DNA from 4 places in the Bacillus tuaregi genome. Region 3 is predicted to be linked to each of the others. Evidence: riboswitches for the same ligand, from Rfam matches in the RefSeq annotation. Region 3 holds a riboswitch; each other region holds the start of a gene.
What was found. A riboswitch is a leader RNA that binds a small molecule or an ion and turns the genes downstream of it on or off. The one in region 3 is predicted to bind S-adenosylmethionine.
Positions count from the first base shown of each region.

Region 1: it holds a riboswitch for S-adenosylmethionine, as region 3 does, so the genes downstream of both, BQ5321_RS08820 (peptide-methionine (S)-S-oxide reductase) here and BQ5321_RS06040 (O-acetylhomoserine aminocarboxypropyltransferase/cysteine synthase family protein) in region 3, are expected to answer to the same signal.
Region 2: it holds a riboswitch for S-adenosylmethionine, as region 3 does, so the genes downstream of both, BQ5321_RS03145 (methionine ABC transporter ATP-binding protein) here and BQ5321_RS06040 (O-acetylhomoserine aminocarboxypropyltransferase/cysteine synthase family protein) in region 3, are expected to answer to the same signal.
Region 4: it holds a riboswitch for S-adenosylmethionine, as region 3 does, so the genes downstream of both, metK (methionine adenosyltransferase) here and BQ5321_RS06040 (O-acetylhomoserine aminocarboxypropyltransferase/cysteine synthase family protein) in region 3, are expected to answer to the same signal.

Region 1 is NZ_LT629731.1:1,377,769-1,382,430, reverse strand. It holds gene BQ5321_RS08825 (EAL domain-containing protein) at 1-2,326, shown strand, start outside; gene BQ5321_RS08820 (peptide-methionine (S)-S-oxide reductase) at 2,431-2,796, opposite strand; SAM riboswitch class I at 2,888-3,003, opposite strand; gene BQ5321_RS08815 (cupin domain-containing protein) at 3,138-3,458, opposite strand; gene BQ5321_RS08810 (DinB family protein) at 3,616-4,122, opposite strand; gene BQ5321_RS08805 (nitric-oxide reductase large subunit) at 4,150-4,662, opposite strand, start outside.
Region 2 is NZ_LT629731.1:162,761-167,422, forward strand. It holds gene BQ5321_RS03140 (methionine ABC transporter permease) at 1-251, opposite strand, end outside; gene BQ5321_RS03145 (methionine ABC transporter ATP-binding protein) at 241-1,254, opposite strand; SAM riboswitch class I at 1,403-1,507, opposite strand; gene BQ5321_RS03150 (carbon-nitrogen family hydrolase) at 1,693-2,472, opposite strand; gene BQ5321_RS03155 (pyridoxal phosphate-dependent aminotransferase) at 2,617-3,780, shown strand; gene BQ5321_RS03160 (ParM/StbA family protein) at 4,324-4,662, shown strand, end outside.
Region 3 is NZ_LT629731.1:797,888-802,549, forward strand. It holds gene BQ5321_RS06010 (acyl-CoA dehydrogenase family protein) at 1-779, shown strand, start outside; gene BQ5321_RS06015 (arsenate reductase family protein) at 976-1,332, shown strand; gene gcvH (glycine cleavage system protein GcvH) at 1,398-1,781, shown strand; gene BQ5321_RS06025 (toprim domain-containing protein) at 1,832-2,188, shown strand; gene BQ5321_RS06030 (thioredoxin family protein) at 2,193-2,501, shown strand; gene BQ5321_RS06035 (hypothetical protein) at 2,674-3,039, shown strand; SAM riboswitch class I at 3,090-3,189, shown strand; gene BQ5321_RS06040 (O-acetylhomoserine aminocarboxypropyltransferase/cysteine synthase family protein) at 3,272-4,576, shown strand.
Region 4 is NZ_LT629731.1:934,861-939,522, reverse strand. It holds gene asnB (asparagine synthase (glutamine-hydrolyzing)) at 1-1,768, opposite strand, end outside; gene metK (methionine adenosyltransferase) at 2,068-3,273, opposite strand; SAM riboswitch class I at 3,491-3,698, opposite strand; gene pckA (phosphoenolpyruvate carboxykinase (ATP)) at 3,951-4,662, shown strand, end outside.

The sequences.
Region 1 (4,662 bases), 580 kb from region 3:
GCAGGTAAAAGCAGGCAGGATTTCAATCGAAGAGGCACAGGAACAAGTAAAGGTTTCCCTATTAGGTAATAAGGCTGCAAACGGAAAGCGTCCCATTAATACACGCCTGAACTTGGGAGAGCAAAGCTTTATTTTTATAATAGATTCCACTGGTGTTGAACTCGCACACCCTGATTACGAAGGGAAGAATGTCTGGGATGTAAAGACAACAGACGGTGTTTATTCTACAAGAGAGATTGTGAAGGCTGCTAACAATGGCGGAGGCTTTACCACCTATGAATGGCCTTTACCCAATAACCCTAATGAGATTGTTCCCAAAATTACTTATGCGGAAAAAGAGCCTCATTGGAATTGGATTGTCTGTGCTGGAGCCTATTTACCCGACTTTAACGCAGGAGCGGACCGTGTTCTTTATATTCTGTTAATAACCCTAGCGATCTCGCTATTTGCTGGTGTGATTGTCATTCTATGGTTTTCCAAAAGATTGACAAAGCCTATTGTACAAGTAGCCGATCAGGCAAAGCTCATTGCCCGCGGAGACTATACCGAAGATGTGATTGAAGCCACAAGCAAGGATGAAATAGGTGAACTGGTTTCAAATTTCAATATAATGAAAGAAAATCAAAAAAAAGCAGAGGATCAAATCCGCCAAAACGAAGCCTTTCTCCAGTCTGTAACCACTTATATGGGAGAAGGGATGATTGTTATGGATACAAATGGGCTGATGACCTATATGAATCCAGAGGCCGAGCAGCTGCTTGGCTGGACAGAGGAAGATTGTCGCAATCAAAACCTTCATGATTTAATTCATCGCCGGAAAGATGGGTCCACCTTTCCGAATGAAGAATGTCCTGTAACCAAACCCCTGCAAAATGGAGAGGTATATAGAATTTCAGAGGATTGGTTCTTGAGAAAAAACGGCCGTTTATTTCCTGTCTCGTATGTTGCAAGCCCCATCTTTGAAAATGGCAAAGTGGCAGGGTCGATTATTGTATTCCGTGATATTTCTAAACAGAAAGAGGACAAAGAAAGAATTGAACACATGGCATACCACGATGAATTAACCCAGCTGCCAAATCTTCGTTATGTAAAAGAAAAACTCGCACAGGTCATGCTCAAGCATCCATCCTTCGCTATCTTAATGATTGATATCAATCGATTCAAGCAAATTAATGAAGCGCTTGGACATGCCTTTGGTGATTTAATTCTCCAAAATGTTGCGAACAGGCTGAAAGAACACGTTCCAGGACATGTATTTGTTGGTCGGCTCACGGGTGATGAATTTGCCCTCCTATACCCTGCTTTAGATGAGAAGGATTTGGCTGCAGCCTGCAGTCAGATTCAAGCTAGAATAAACGAGCCGATGCAGGTCAAGCATCTCCTTCTCAACGTTTCCGTAACGATAGGCGGTGCACTGTATCCACAGCATGGGGATGACAACGACGAGCTTTTGAAGCACGCCAACATGGCGCTCACAGAAGCAGCTCAACAACAGGTTCCGTTTAAAATGTATAAGTCATGTATGGATGGTAAAGCACTTGACCGACTTGTTTTGGAGAACGATTTGTATTATGCCTTGCATAATCAAGAGCTTCGTCTCGTCTATCAGCCGCAGATAGATATTGTTTCTGGTAAGATACAAGGGTTGGAAGCATTGCTTCGCTGGGATCATCCAAGCTATGGTCCCATTTCACCTGACCAATTTATCCCGATGGCAGAAAATACCGGACTGATTATTCCCATCGGTGAATGGGTGCTTCGAACATCGTGTAGACAATTAAAGGAGTGGCATAATCTCGGGTACTCCTCCTTAAGCATCGCTGTGAACCTGTCCTCACGTCAATTTTATTCACAGGACCTGAACGATACGGTGAAGGGGATTCTGCTTGAAACGGAATTACCACCAGAGGCTTTAGAGCTTGAAATTACGGAAAGCATGATGATGAATATGGAGCACGCCTCCAAAACGATGCAGGAGCTAAAAAATTTAGGCTGTAAAATTGCCATTGATGATTTTGGGACAGGTTATTCTTCGTTGCATTACTTAAAGCATCTCCCCATCGACCGTCTGAAAATTGACCGATCCTTTATCCATGATCTCACAGAGAATGAACAGGATCATACGATAGTCTCAACCATTATTTCGATGGCCCAGCATTTACAGCTTGAGGTCATTGCCGAAGGGGTCGAAACACAGGTACAAAAGAATATTTTACAAATGAAACAGTGTACGCACATACAGGGATATCTCTACAGTCCTCCCTTAACACCAGAGGACTTCCTTCAACAATGGGATCAGCTGATTCAAAAGGTGAATACTCTTTAATTCGAACGAAAACGGTGTGAAACTTGAATTTCACACCGTTTTATTATGAATAATTCCTATTTCTCAGCTGATGTTTTTTTCTGTGGTTTCGTACAATTGTTATTTTATGCCTCTGCATGGAATTGAGTGTGTTCACAAAACGGAGTAATTTGTGTAATAATACGATCTTTAAAAAACGGCTTCAGCTCACATTTCTTTTGTTTAGCCAATGCAAGCTGATGATGATCAGCGAAGAAAATCAATGATTGATTATCATCAGGCTGTCCCTCTTTTGCCGTAGGGTCATGTAGATCGAAAAATAAATCCAATAGCTCTTTGTAGGATACCTTCCATGGATTAAACCATATTTCCACTATGTCTAAGTTTGTCCCGCTCGGGTGATTGATTGAAACCTTTTCAACCCCTCGTAAGGCTGTCTGAAATGCTTGTTGACTAAAGAACCCGCTTGCACCAAATACTGCTTTTTCCATTTTCGTTCGCTCCTTTTCGAGCGATAGCTTCTTAACATCCAAAAAACCTCTCTTTGCTTAAAAGAGAGGTTCGTATGTTTAACACACATTCCTCTCATCTTTCAAAGGCTGCTGCCTTTGCAGGAATTAGCACCGTTCAAGGCAAGAATTCGCCTTAATGGTTGCCGGGTTTCATAGGGCCTGTCCCTCCACCGCTCTGGATAAGAAGTTATCGCTATTTTATTTTTTTGAATTATTATATTGTTAATGATGTTAACATGTCCTTAGCTCATTTTCAAGTAAAAAATTAACAGAATCATGCATATATCCGAATCTCTTTTCACTCTTTCATCCATCCATTTTTAGCGATTCATTTTACTAAGCGTTACAAAGATAGATACATTTTCATTTCCTGTATTAGCAAAGCCTAATCTCTGGGTTCCATCACAATGTATCACCTCATTTTGACTTACGATAAGCTCATGTCCATCGATACTAAATGTTCCGCTGCCTTGAAGGACATGTAAGTATAATTCAGCACCGATGTGATAATGAGAAGGCATCTCTTGACCCGGCAGTAAATTTAACAGAAATACCTGGCTATGGTTACTTTTAAATATTATATTTTTTGAAAAATGACCTTCATTAAATAGTTGATAAGAAGGAATCGATTGTTTCTCCATATAGTTCACCCCTGTAATATTCTATAAGGATTGATTAAGTTAATCGCTCCTATTCAAGACAGCTGTTGCCATGGCATCAATAAATAACGGATTTTTTTATAGGGAGTACCATAGGCCATTTCAAGTAACGGAGATTAGATGGATAATAGATTGCTAACTAATTAGGGCACTTAACTAATTGCTGCTTTATTTCTTTCAGTTGCTGAAGATGCTGTTCTTCGTGTAACCAAATCACATCTAGCATATTCTTTAAACTAATCTCTCCAAAGCCTGGATGCTCAACTGACTTTTCTGTTAAAGATCTTTTATGTGTTTCATTAAAAATAGCTTGTGTATATTGAAACCTCGATGCTTCTAATAACTGAGTGATTTCCTTTTTACTGAAGAATGCCTCAGGCGGCACTTCGGCAGCTTTAGCTATTACATTACAAGCTTCAATGAAAGATACGTCCCTCTCCTCTACCTTTTTACTAATTGTTTTCAGAGACTGTAAGACAAATTGGGCTATTTCCTTCTCCGTTGAATACAAATGATAGAGTATTTGAGCAATCCACCACCATTCCGAACTTAATGTAACATTCAGCTGCTCATCCATTAAATCACTAATCAGTGCTATCAGTTTCAAGCGTGTTTCTCTAAAATTTTTTATTAGCCTTTTTATCACTTCATATTTGAACGAATCCTACTACTATCATTCTTCTTCATCTGCTGCTAAGTCCTGCACCGGTAGAAGTTCATTCTCCCCGTGTGTAGGCTTCCTTAGATTAAACAGTGCTTTAATACAGAAGATGACAAGCCCAATGACACCAATTAAGAAAATGGTATCCGGGACTGATCTGACTAAAAGCAAATTCTGAACGGCTTCTATGCCAAAATACGTTTCTGGGTCACGGGATGCCCAATAGCCTTGATCGTAAGCCAGCTTCAGTTGTATGAACCCAATCGGTAATAAAGTAATAAAGACCATTCCTGCTAATCCAATATTCAACATCCAGCAGATGAATTTGAGGAATTTGTCGCTCCACGCCTTTGGCTTAACGATATTTCTTAAGGAGTAAAGAAGCAGCGCAATCGCAAACATTCCATATACCCCCATCATCGCCCCGTGGGCATGTGCCGGTGTTAATTGCTGACCATGTTCAAAATAGTTCACAACTGGCAGATTGATTAAGAATCCTAGTACACCAGCACCGACTAAATTCCA
Region 2 (4,662 bases), 640 kb from region 3:
AATGGAATTAACGCGACCAGCAGGATGATAAAGGGGATGGAGCGTACCATATTCACAATAAAGCCAAGAACACTTTGCACGAGTCGGTTTTCCCAGAATAGCTCTTTATCTGTTACATAAAGCAGAACTCCAATCGGAAGACCGATGACAATCGCAATGATTAAGGAAATGCCAATCATATAAATGGTCTGGAAAAATGCAGTGTTAATATCAGGAATGAGTTCGATTAAATGGTTGAAGTCAAATGCCATTCTGAATCACCTCCACCTGTGCGGTTCGTTTTTCAATAAAATGAAGCGCCTGATTGATTTCTTCTTTTTGACCATTCAGCTCCATGACAAAGATCCCAAGCGGTGCTTCACCGATATACTCAATTGAGCCGTGAAGAAAATTGCCATTCACATTAAACCGCTGCAGTGTATCCGAAATCACACTGTCACCGGCAACATCGCCTTTGAAGGTGACTTTTACAATGATGCCTTTACACTTTTGTAAAATAGCTTCTGGAATCTCAAAGGAAACTACACTTTTAATAAATTCCTTTGCCAGGTCTGTCTGTGGGTTAGAGAAAATATCATACACAGGACCTTCTTCGATAACCCTTCCCTTTTGCATAATGGCCACCCGGTGACAGATTTCCTTTACCACGTTCATCTCGTGAGTAATTAAGACAATCGTAATATTTAATTCTCGATTAATCTTCTTTAATAGCTCAAGGATGGACCTTGTTGTCGTTGGGTCCAACGCAGAGGTTGCTTCATCACATAATAGGACGGATGGGTTATTCGCCAGTGCCCTTGCAATGCCGACACGCTGCTTTTGACCGCCACTGAGCTGTGACGGATAGACATCCTTTTTGTCAGCAAGTCCAACCATTTCAAGCAGCTCTTCAACACGTCCATTGATTTGATTTGCTGGTGTTTTGGCTGCCTTTAAGGAAAATGCAATATTTTCAGAGACGGTTTTTTGACTGATTAAGTGAAAATGCTGGAAAATCATGCCGATCCTTAAACGCTGCTTACGTAAGCTATCGCTATTTAGCTTAGTCAGGTCAATTCCATTCACACTAATGATGCCTGACGACGGTCGCTCTAGTAGATTAATGCAGCGAAGCAACGAGCTTTTTCCGGCTCCAGAATAACCGACAATCCCATAGATTTCGCCTTTTTTTATGAAAAGGGACACGTTATCTACACCTTTGACAGGGCCGCTTTTCGTTTGATAAGTCTTTGAAAGATTTTGAATATTAATCATAGAATCCCCTCCTTTTTCAAAAGTCTATTAAACCAATTTATTTAGGTGGTTTTATAAGTGAACTAGCTCCTCGTTATTAGAAAATCCCTTTCTACTAAAAAATGCTTCTTTCAATTGAAAGAAGCATCGAAACTCGGTCTATCATTTCGACTTATCTTTCAGAATGAAAGTCATTCTGCAGGATTTGGCACCTTCCCATGTGGGGGTTGCCGGACGTCATAGGGCCTTGTCCCTCGGTCACTCTGGATAAGTTAGGTATTTAGTTATGATTAGTATAGTACTAATATTATAATCATCTGTCAATATATTAAATTCACTTTTTTAAGAAAATAATAAAAGTGGATGTTTAACTTCATTCAGCAATTGCTTTTTGTACCGAAAGCTTGCGACAGGTACAGAAGTCCTCCACTTCTATCAACCTGCATAACTTTAACAGAGTCAATTATATAAGTCTGTTCGTCTGTCCTGGAAAATTGGGATGGTGCGACGGACTTTTTCCACCTCTTGTAAATCGATCTCTGCATAGTAGATGGCCTCTTCTGTATGACCGCCAATTAGAATTTCCCCCCATGGAGCAATAACCATCGAATGACCGTTAAAGGCATTGTTCGGGTCTGACCCAACGCGGTTTACGGCGACAACATAGCATTGGTTTTCAATCGCACGAGCCTGTAACAATAACTGCCAATGGTCGATCCTTGGTGTCGGCCATTCAGCTGGAATAAACATTATGTTAGCACCATTCAAGACATGGGCACGAATCCATTCAGGAAAACGGAGGTCATAGCAAATGACACCACCACATGTCGTACCGTCTAACTCAAAGGTATTCATTGTTTGACCGGCATCCAAATAGACATGTTCATCCATTAGTTTAAATAGGTGGGCTTTGTCATATTCCGAAATGATCTGTCCGTCTCGGTCCGCAATATACATCGTATTATAGAATTTACCCTGTCTTTTTGTTGAAACCGACCCACCTACAATATTTACTCTATATTCCTTTGCCAGATTTGAGAAAAGAGTTTTTGTCCGTTCACCATTAGGATCTGCTAGTATGTCAAGCTGCTTTAGGGCATAGCCGGTGTTCCACATTTCTGGCAGTACTACTACATCTGCCTGGTTTTTTGCAGCCTTTCTAATCGCTTCATCAACCTTTGGATAATTCTTTTCTGGCTGCCCATATTCGATATCCATTTGCACTACTGCTATTTTCATTTCATCACCACCGCTAGACAAGTTACTATAAAGATTATAGAATCTTACGTAAAATCGCAAACTATTTTATTCACTATTCTGTATGATAAATAATAGATTTTTCTAATCAGCTACTGCTATTTTCATAAAAAGAGGGGATGTCTCATGAATTATTCTGATCGATTAAAAAGGTTACCAGTGCAATTTTTCTCAACACTTGTAAATAAAGTGAACAAAGCGATTGGGGAGGGGAGGGATATTATTAACCTGGGACAGGGTAACCCAGACCAGCCGACACCTCCTCATATTGTTAAGGCTTTGCAGCAGGCAGCCGAGGATCCCCAGACACATAAATACTCTTTGTTTCGCGGTTTGCCCCAATTAAAAGAGGCCGCCTGTGATTTTTATTATAAACAATACGGTGTTGAATTGAATCCAGAAACAGAGGTAGCGATTCTCTTCGGAACGAAGACAGGGCTTGTCGAATTACCAATGTGCCTCCTAAATGAGGATGAATTGATGCTGCTCCCAGATCCGGGTTACCCTGACTATTTATCAGGTGTTGTGCTTGGGAATGTACAGTATGATACCTTGCCGCTGCTTGAGAAAAATCAGTTTTTACCGGATTATTCTATGCTCACCGAGGCGCAAAAGGAAGCAGCACGGTTAATGTATTTAAATTATCCTAATAATCCAACCGGTGCTACCGCTGATATTTCTTTTTTTGAAGAGACTGTCAGGTTTGCTAAGGAAAATGATATTACGGTATTACATGATTTTGCCTATGGTGCAATCGGTTATGATGGAAATAGACCTGTTAGCTTTCTTGAGGCAGAGGGTGCGAAGGATGTCGGGATTGAAATGTACACGCTATCGAAAACCTATAATATGGCAGGCTGGCGTGTTGGCTTTGCGGTTGGAAATGCTGAGATTATTGAAGCAATTAATTTGATTCAGGATCATTTGTATTGCAGTCTGTTTCCAGCTGTTCAAATGGCGGCAGTTGCTGCACTGACAGAGGATCAGCAATGTGTTGCGGAGCTTGTGGAGCGTTATGAAAAACGAAGGGATACGTTTGTGGCTGCCTGTCAAAAAATTGGCTGGGATGTAAAGCTGCAAGGAGGGTCCTTCTTTGTCTGGCTACCTGTTCCTAATGGTTATACAAGTGAAGAGTTTGCCAACCTATTATTGGACAAGGCAGATGTAGCTGTGGCCGCTGGCAATGGTTTTGGGAAATATGGCGAAGGCTATATTAGGGTAGGGTTATTACTAGAGGAGGACCGTTTAGAGGAAGCGGTAAGCAGAATAGAGAAGCTGAATCTTTTTTAAGGTCATTCAGCAGAAGTCTTCTACTTCTACACGTGGGGGATGTAGTGATGGGGTCTATTGCTTTTCTTAAGGAATGAGCAGCAGGCCCTTTTTGTTTTTGCTATAAATCTGCCTTTTTTTACAAATACTTACATGGATGTCTAGGGTCTTACAGATGGAGCACAGGTAATTCATCAATGAAAAAAATCTGTAAAAAGTTAAATATGCAAATTTGCATACAAGTATATGATTTTGTACACATGTATACGAAATGTATACAATTGTTTACGGAAAATGTTTACATGTATACAATACTGTTTGCAAGTTTACAAACCTGTAAGCATCCCTATAAATCAACATGTATACAAATTTGTATTGCAAGTTTACAAGTATCGTAAACTTGTATGCATGTAAACGTGTTTGTTTGCTTGTTACACTTTTATTACTTTTTACTTTCGTTTATTGAAAAACCTACCAATCTTGTGTAATCTAAAAGAACACAACTAGATCATTTAATAGATTTATTTGTATCCTATTTTATGGAAATGGAAAGGAAGTATGTTGATGTCAAATTCTAGAATTGCCGCTGTCGATGTAGGTAATGATTCTATTAAAGCTATTTTTGGAGTATTAGATTATGAACTGAATATCCCTAATATTATTGCGAGAGATGTCGAAGATCGCCCGGTTATCGGGATTGAAGAATTAAATAGCAAAAATCCTCTAGACGGAATCCACGTAAGAGTCCACTCCCCTGCTCTTAAAGAGAATAATGTGATTTATCGTGTGGGGAACCTTGCTACAAAGAGCAACAATACAACGGAGCTTGATCCCGGAAGCAGTAAATCCGAAGAAGATCAAACATTAATTATGCTTTTCACGACATTAGCATTGGATGCTGTG
Region 3 (4,662 bases):
TGTCCACAAAAGAGATTAACGACGGTCGGGAAGTGGCGAAGTCGATTGCAGAGTATGCGATTGAATGCTCGATAAATAAAGTATTTGCCTCCGAGATGCTTGATTATCTGGCGGATGAAGGCGTGCAGCTCCATGGCGGTTATGGGTATATGCAGGAATATGAAATCGAACGAATTTATCGGGATTCAAGAATTAATCGAATTTTTGAAGGAACAAATGAAATTAACCGTCTGTTAATACCAGGAACCTTCATACGAAAGGCGGTAAAAGGGGAGCTGCCGCTCATCCAAAAAGCCAAGAGTCTGCAGAAAGAACTCATGGTGTTTATGCCCGAGGAGCCAGGGGAGGAACCGCTTGCCAAGGAAAAAAATTTGGTTGCGAATGCAAAAAGAATCGGTCTCTTAGCTTTAGGGCTGGCTTTGCAAAAATATGGCGAAGCCCTTGAAAAAGAGCAGGAGATATTGGTCAACATCGCGGATATCTTAATCCATACCTTTGCTATGGAGTCCGTTGTATTACGAACGGAAAAAGCGATTGCCAATACGGGCGCAGAGAAAAGCAGGCAGAAGCTTCTTTATACAGAAATTTTCTGCCAGGAGGCATTTCAAAAGATTGAGCAGGATGCGAAGGAAACGCTAATAGGGGTGGAGCAGGGTGACACATTAAGGATGATGCTGTCTGCTCTCCGCAAGTTTACTCGTCATACACCAATCAATGCTATAGCTAAGAAAAGAGATGCAGCGCAGAAAGTGATTGCTGCCGAGCGATTTACCGTTTGATTGTAACACCATCAGCGGGGCTTCCCTGCTGATGGTTTCATAATCAGAAGCTAATTTTTCTTTCATAGAATAATTTTAAATTAATTGGAGGATATTGATAAGAAAAGTAGAATAAATGTATAAGGTCTATTTATGACCTTATGTTTTCAAGAAAAAGTATGCTGATATTTGGACAAGCTAGATATGAGGTGATGAATTGGCACTTACGTTGTATTGGTACCCTAAATGCGGTACATGTAGAAAAGCAAAAAAGTGGTTGGATGACCGCGAAGTGAAGTATGAAGAAATACATATTGTTGACAATCCGCCGTCACGCGCTGAGCTGGAAACGATGTACAAGAACAGTGGCCTTGAAATCAAAAAGTTCTTTAATACAAGCGGTCAAAAGTACCGTGAGCTCGGGATGAAGGATCGAATCAAGGAAGCATCTGAAGAAGAGCTGCTTGATTTATTAGCATCAGACGGAATGTTAATTAAACGTCCAATTGTAACAGACTCTGAAAAGGTAACCGTTGGCTTTAAGGAAGAGCAATTTGCTGAAACCTGGGGTTAAGGCTTAAAATGAAATAGGACTGCAGGTCATAAATGGTCAAAAACATAAAAGCTGGAGGGATAGGAATGAATGCACCAAAAGAATTACGTTACTCCGAAGAGCATGAATGGGTAAAGGTTGAGGGTGACAAGGTACGTGTCGGTATTACTGAGTTTGCACAGCATGAGCTTGGTGATATTGTATTTGTCGAGCTTCCTGAACCAGGAGATGAACTAAAGGTAAATGAGCCGTTCGGAAGTGTTGAGTCTGTAAAAACGGTTTCTGAGCTATATGCTCCAATCAGCGGGAAAGTTGTGGAAGTTAATGAAGACTTGGCAGATGACCCACAATTTGTCAATGAATCCCCTTATGAAAAGGCATGGATGGTCGTGATTGAGCCGACAGATCTGTCAGAGATTGATCAATTAATGACGGCAGAGCAATATGAGGAAATGACCAAGGAAGACTAAAATTCGAGCAGACTGCGCCTTATGGGCGCATTCTGTATTTAAAGGGGGAAATGGGAATTTTAGGTCATGATAAGGTGATTATTGTCGAGGGAACGACAGATAAAAGAAAAGTGAAGACCATTATCAAAGAACCGATTGATATCCTTTGTACAAATGGAACGATTAGCGCTACGCTTTTAGATGAATGGAGTGATACATTATTTGATAAAGATGTCTATGTATTAGTGGATGCAGATGAAGCCGGCGAGAAGCTTCGCCGGAAGTTAAAGCGAGAATTTCCACTGGCAGAGCATCTTTATATTGATAAAATGTATCGGGAAGTAGCAAGTGCACCAGAATTCCATTTGGCAGCCATTCTCATCGCTGCCGATATCGAGGTTCACGCACAATACTTAGACAGAGGTTAACGTAATGGATGAATGGAGCAGAGAGAAACTAGAAGGTTTTATCGAGAATCAAGGCTCAGGATTAATCTATTTGTATACGCCCTTTTGCGGGACATGCCAGGTAGCGGGTAAAATGCTATCTGTTGCGGAGGAGTTAATACCTGAAATCGCAGTAGGCAGGATTAATTTGAATTATATGTCGGAACTGGCAAGGCAATGGGAAGTTGAGAGTGTACCGTGTTTAGTCTTTCTACAGGAAGGTATCATGGTTGATAAACTCTATGCTTTTCAATCCGTTCCGTTTCTATTACAAAAAATTAAATCATGTTTTTAGACATCCGTATTAAAAGGGGTGGAGGACTTGCGCTAGCTAATAGATCCTCCACCCTTTTGATGTGTTGTACTAAAAGAAAGGGATAAGAGAATGACTCACCATAAGCAGGAATTTTGCGCAGCTGCAGTGAATATATACTTAAAATGTGAGTAAAGCAGGGTGGTGGTTCAGAATGATAGAGCAAGTAATAAGCTGGCTTAGTGAAGTGAACCGAAAACAAGGTGTCCGGCTTCTGATTCGCAATATTCGATTCTCCTTTGCTGTGAAGACTGAGCAGGACGAGCTATATGTGAAAATTGATGATGGTCTCGTTGCCCTTCATGAAGCAGGGGAGTCGTCATCAGCTGGAAAAAGAATCGAAGTGTCGTCTGACGTTTTACATTCCATTCTAACTGGTGAAAGAAAGCTCAGAGAAGCGGTGAAGTATCGAGAAGCAGCGACGACATGTACTTTCCGTGAGCTTTTATTACTGGAATCCTTGTTTTTTTTAGCAAAACCCGACAAAACTCATATACTTAATAAAAATTTATCGAAATAATTGACGAATATTTCGTAATCATGGTAATATTTCATTATCAATTAAATAGTTTCTTATCAAGAGCGGTGGAGGGACTGGCCCGATGAAGCCCAGCAACCGGGGAAACACGGTGCTAAATCCAGCAGAGTGAAAGACTCTGACAGATAAGGAGAGACGACGAAGCCCTTCTTCCTGTGATAGAAGGCTTTTTTTGTATCTTCTAACTACTTTATATGAAATGGGAGAGATGAAGATGTCAGAAACTGAGAAAAACTATCGTTTAGAAACATTAGGGATTCATGGAGGACTTCAGCCTGATCCGGTAACAGGTGCAAGAGTGGTACCGATTTATCAAAACAATGCCTATCAATTTAAAAATACGGACCATGCCGCTAACTTATTCGCTCTTGCAGAGCCAGGCTATATCTATACCCGGATTCACAATCCTACTGTCACCGTGTTTGAAGAAAGAATGGCTTTATTAGAGGGTGGAATCGGTGCGCTTGCGACTGCCAGTGGCATGGCTGCCATTACGCTTGCCATATTAAATATTGCGGAAGCCGGAGATGAAATTGTCGCTGCCTCCAATCTATATGGCGGTACATATAATCTGTTCGCTGTTACCCTGCCAAAATATGGCATCAAGGTAAGCTTTGTCGATCCAGAGGATCCAGAAAACTTCCGCTCAGCGATCACCGAGAAAACGAAGGCTGTGTTTGCTGAAACAATCGGTAACCCAAGCCTGAAGGTGCTAGACATTGAGAAAGTGGCTGAAATTGCTCATGAAGCAGGCGTGCCGCTGATTATTGACAATACGTTTGCAACGCCGTATCTATGCCGTCCGATTGAATTTGGTGCAGATATTGTCGTTCATTCGGCAACCAAATGGTTATTAGGTAATGGAACGACAACAGGCGGAATTATCGTCGATGGTGGTAAATTTGATTGGAATTCACCGAAGTTCCCTGGCTTTACAGAGCCTGATGACAGCTATCACGGTCTTGTATATGCGGAAGCAGTTGGTGCTGCAGCTTATATTACAAAAGCACGTGTGCAACTTCTACGTGATATGGGACCTGCTTTAAGCCCGCAAAATGCTTTCTATTTCGTTCTTGGACTGGAAACATTGCATGTAAGAATGAAGGAGCATGTGGCGAATGCTGTAAAGGTAACCGAGTATTTAGAAAACCACCCTGGCGTCGACTGGGTTCTATACCCTGGTAGTGAAAGCAGTGCGGATAAAGCACTTGTGGAGAAATATTTACCAAAGGGCGCTGGCTCTATGATCGTTTTTGGCATCAAAGGCGGCAGAGAGGCTGGAGCAAAGCTCATTAACAATATTGAACTTTGGGCACATGTGGCGAATGTCGGTGATGCAAAGAGCCTGATCATTCATCCAGCTAGTACAACTCACCAGCAGCTTGACGCAGAAGGCTTGCAAGCAGCCGGTGTAACAGAGGATTTAATCCGTCTTTCTGTTGGAATTGAAAATGTTGAGGATTTAATTGATGATTTAGAGCAGGCTATTCAAAAGGCAACTGGAGAGACTTCACGATAAGCGGTAAGGACGAATTAGATTAAACTATTATTATAGTAGAATATGAATATTTGTTGACACCCTTTTCTATCCATGATACGATATCA
Region 4 (4,662 bases), 140 kb from region 3:
GACAGTGGTCTTCAAGCAGATTCAAAATATACGTTTTATTTAGCAAATGATCCGTGTCACTTTCACGGATTATTTTTTTTGCCCAGTCATTCATTTCATTCTTTAACCAGTGACGGATGGGCACGGGGAAGCCTAGTTTTTTCCGATTTAGGACATGATCTGGAACGATGCCCTCAGCCGCCTTACGTAGAACATATTTCGTTGTACCATCCGCAGTTTTTAGGCTTGTTGGAATTTGTGAGGCTACACGGAACACTTCTTTATCTAAAAATGGGACGCGGAGCTCCAGTGAGTGTGCCATTGTCACACGATCTGCTTTAAGAAGAATATCACCGCGCATCCAAGTATGGATATCAATATATTGCATCTGATCGACCGGGTCATAGCCACGGCTTTCACGATATAGCGGCTTCGTAATATCTGTATAATGCAGATTAGAATTGAAAACGTTCAGTAGCTGCTGTTTTTCTGCCTCTGTGAACATTTTCGCATTCCCGATATAGCGATCCTCCATCGGTGTCACACCACGTTCAATAAAGCTTTTTCCCTTCATTCCCTCTGGCATTAGTCTGGCAATCCAACTTAGGAATACCTTGCCAAATTGGGGCATCTTATTGAACATTTTAAGCGATTCCGGCTCTCGGTATATATTGTAGCCGCCAAACAGCTCATCAGCTCCCTCACCTGATAAAACAACCGTTACATGCTTTCTCGCTTCACGAGCAACGAAATAAAGCGGTACACAGGCAGGGTCTGCGAGCGGATCATCCATATGCCACATAATTTTTGGCACTTCGTTCATATATTCCTCAGGAGAAATCACGTAGCTGATATTTTCTAACCCCAGCTTATCAGCTGTTTCTTTTGCTACATCAATTTCACTGAAGCCGTTATGATCAAATCCCACCGAAAAGGTTTTAATCGCCGGATGAAACTCTTTCGCAATGGAAGCAATAATAGAGGAGTCAATTCCGCCAGATAGGAACGAACCAACCGGTACATCACTTCTCATATGAATTTTGACAGAATCAAATAGTACATCTTTAATTTCCTTAATAAAATCACTTTCTGATTTTTGAACAGGCTGGAAATTCGCTTTCCAGTAGCGTTTAATTTCCATTGGCGAACCGATTTTCTTAGTAAAATAGTGGCCCGGTTCAAGCTTGTGAATGCCTTGTGACAGTGTCTCTGGCTCTGGTACGAATTGATAGGTTAAGTAATGCTGTAAGGATTCATAGTTTAATACATCATTTTTCATGGCTAGCAAAATGCTCTTTTTCTCAGAGGCGAAAAACGTTCTTTCATCATCTTCATAATAAAAGAATGGTTTGATTCCAAAGGGATCTCTTCCGCCATAAAGAGTTTGTTCCTCTTTATCCCAAATCACAAAAGCAAACATCCCGCGTAAACGTTCAATGGCTTTTTCCTTTACATGACTATAGAGAGCAATGATAACCTCTGTATCAGAGCTTGTTTCAAATGAAAGCCCTTCTTTGATAAGCTCTTCACGTAATTCAACATAGTTATAAACCTCGCCATTAAAAATGATCCAATAGCGCTCGTTTTCATATGTTAAGGGCTGGTGGCCGCTTTCAATATCAATAATACTTAATCGACGGAAGCCAAATTGGATATGGTTATCCATATAATATCCATCATCATCAGGTCCGCGGTGGGTTATCAGATTATTCATCTGTTGGAATAATTGTTTTTCAGTTTCATTAAAATTCTGTGCCTTTTCATGTACACAACCAATAAAACCACACATTATGTACGTCACTCCATTCTTTATTTAAAAGCCCCTCACATAAAGGTTCTTAAATTACTCAAAAAAACATACTCTCTTATACTACCACTAATTTTTTTATAATGTCATGAAGTGAAAAAAAAAACAATGGGAAAATCATGCTATTATAAGCAGTTTATACTTTTTCTATTTATTCTAAAACATTGTACAATTTTTTTCCTATTCATATTGATTACTTGAATCTGCTGCAGTTCTTTTAAACGGAAACAGGAGCCGCACTATGATAATGCGACTCCTGTTTTCTCATTTGAATTATAAGATTATAAAGCACTGTTTAACGCTTGATCACGTATCAGCTCGGCTTTATCCGTACGCTCCCATGGAAGGTCCACATCCACACGACCGAAATGACCGTAGGCAGCCGTTTGTTTATAGATTGGGCGGCGAAGGTCAAGCATTTTGATAATCCCTGCAGGACGTAAATCAAAGTTTTTATTCACTACATCTACGAGTACATCCTCATCTACTTTACCTGTACCAAATGTGTCGATTGAAATCGATACAGGACGGGCTACACCAATCGCATAGGCAAATTGAACCTCTACTTTATCTGCCAATCCAGCGGCAACAATATTTTTCGCTACATAACGGGCAGCATAAGCTGCAGAGCGGTCAACCTTTGTCGGATCCTTACCAGAGAAGGCACCACCGCCATGACGAGCATAGCCGCCATATGTATCAACGATAATTTTTCGACCTGTTAAACCGGCATCCCCCTGTGGTCCCCCGATAACAAAACGACCGGTTGGGTTGATAAAATACTTTGTTTGATCATCAATTAACTCTTTTGGCACAACTGGAGAAATGACGTACTCCTTAAGATCTCGTTGAATTTGTTCCAAACCAATCTCTGGATCATGCTGAGTCGAAATGACTATCGTATCAATTCGAACAGGCTGATCATTTTCATCGTATTCTACTGTAACCTGCGTTTTTCCATCAGGACGAAGATATGCCAAGGTATTATCCTTACGTACCTCTGCTAAACGGCGGGAAAGCTTATGGGCTAATGAAATCGGTAATGGCATCAGCTCACTTGTTTCATTGCAGGCAAATCCGAACATAAGACCCTGATCTCCAGCTCCTATAGCCTCAATTTGCTCATCCGTCATGTTTCCTTCACGGGCTTCTAAGGCCTGGTCAACACCCATTGCAATATCCGGAGACTGCTCATCAATAGACGTTAATACGGCACATGTTTCAGAGTCAAAGCCATACTTGGCTCGTGTATAGCCAATTTCCTTTACGGTATTCCGAACAATTTTGGGAATATCTACATATGTTGATGTAGTAATTTCACCTGAAACTAATACTAAGCCGGTCGTAACTGATGTTTCAGCAGCCACACGTGCATTAGGATCCTGGGTAAGAATTTCATCTAAAATGGCATCAGAAATTTGATCACAAATCTTATCTGGATGGCCTTCAGTAACTGACTCTGAAGTAAACAAGCGACGTTTTGACAATCTGATTTCCTCCTTATATATAAAGAGATTGCGAAGAAACAGTGCATTAACAATCTCTTATGATACGGAACTCATCCCCTAGTAGTTTGGAAAAAATAAGGTGAATTTATCCTATTTATTAAAAATCAGAGTAAATTAGTTCCTTATTTATTGGAGACGCATAAAAAAACCTTCTCATCTTGTGAAAAGGTTGAAAATAAAAAATTCGCGCCTTTCACTCTTATCGTTCAAGGAAATGAATCCTTGCCACAGATTAGCACCTTTACTAAAAGAATCGCATACATATAAAACATTTCTACCTCAATATTTTGTAAACGAAAAATTTTCTACAATAATTAGTTAGCTAGTTTTATATCTAATTATGCTCTGCTTAGCAGGTTGCTGGGTTTCATTGGGTCTGTCCCTCCACCAGCTCGGGATAAGAGAGTATCCGTTCAATGAAACATCTTATCGTACCGATAGAAAGGCTGTCAATGAATACACATCAAATAATTACTATATATATAAAAATTTGCTAGTCTTTAATCAAAGTATTCAACCATTTTAATTTTTGGGAAAAGACCAAAAACTTTCATCAATAGTATAGACTATTCAAATAATTGTGCTATACTAATTGTGAGCTAAATCACTCCGAATGTAAATTTAAATAAAACTGATTAAAGGAAGGTATTCGTCGGATGAATTCTGTAAGTTTGAAACAAGAAATAAATGAATTTCTTAATGGCACTAATATTCTTACTCAATTATCTGTACCACAACTTGTCGAAAAAGTATTAACACGGAAGGAAGGGCAATTAACTTCAACCGGCGCGGTAATCGCTACAACTGGAAAGTACACTGGAAGATCCCCGAAGGATAAATACATTGTGGAAGAAGAGTCTGTTAAGGACAAAATTGACTGGGGTTCTGTGAACCAGCCAATCTCGAAAGAGGTATTCTCAAGTCTATACAATAAAGTGTTGGAATTTTTAAAAGAGAAAGACGAAGTGTTTGTATTTAAAGGCTTCGCTGGAGCTGATGAAAAGCACCGTCTACCTATCCAGGTTATTAATGAATATGCATGGCATAACCTATTTGCCCATCAGTTATTTATTCGTCCTACAAAGGAAGAATTAGCAGCCCATGATCCTGGCTTTACCGTTATTGCAGCCCCTAATTTTAAAGCGGACCCTGCCATTGATGGTACTTGTTCAGAAACATTTATTATTATTTCCTTTGAACAGCGTACGGTTCTGATTGGTGGAACAGAATATGCAGGAGAGATCAAAAAATCAGTCTTCTCCATTATGAATTATTTATTACCTGAGAATGGCATCCTGCCAATGCATTGCTCTTCTAACGTAGGAAACGAAGGCGATGTGGCCCTTTTCTTCGGTTTATCAGGAACAG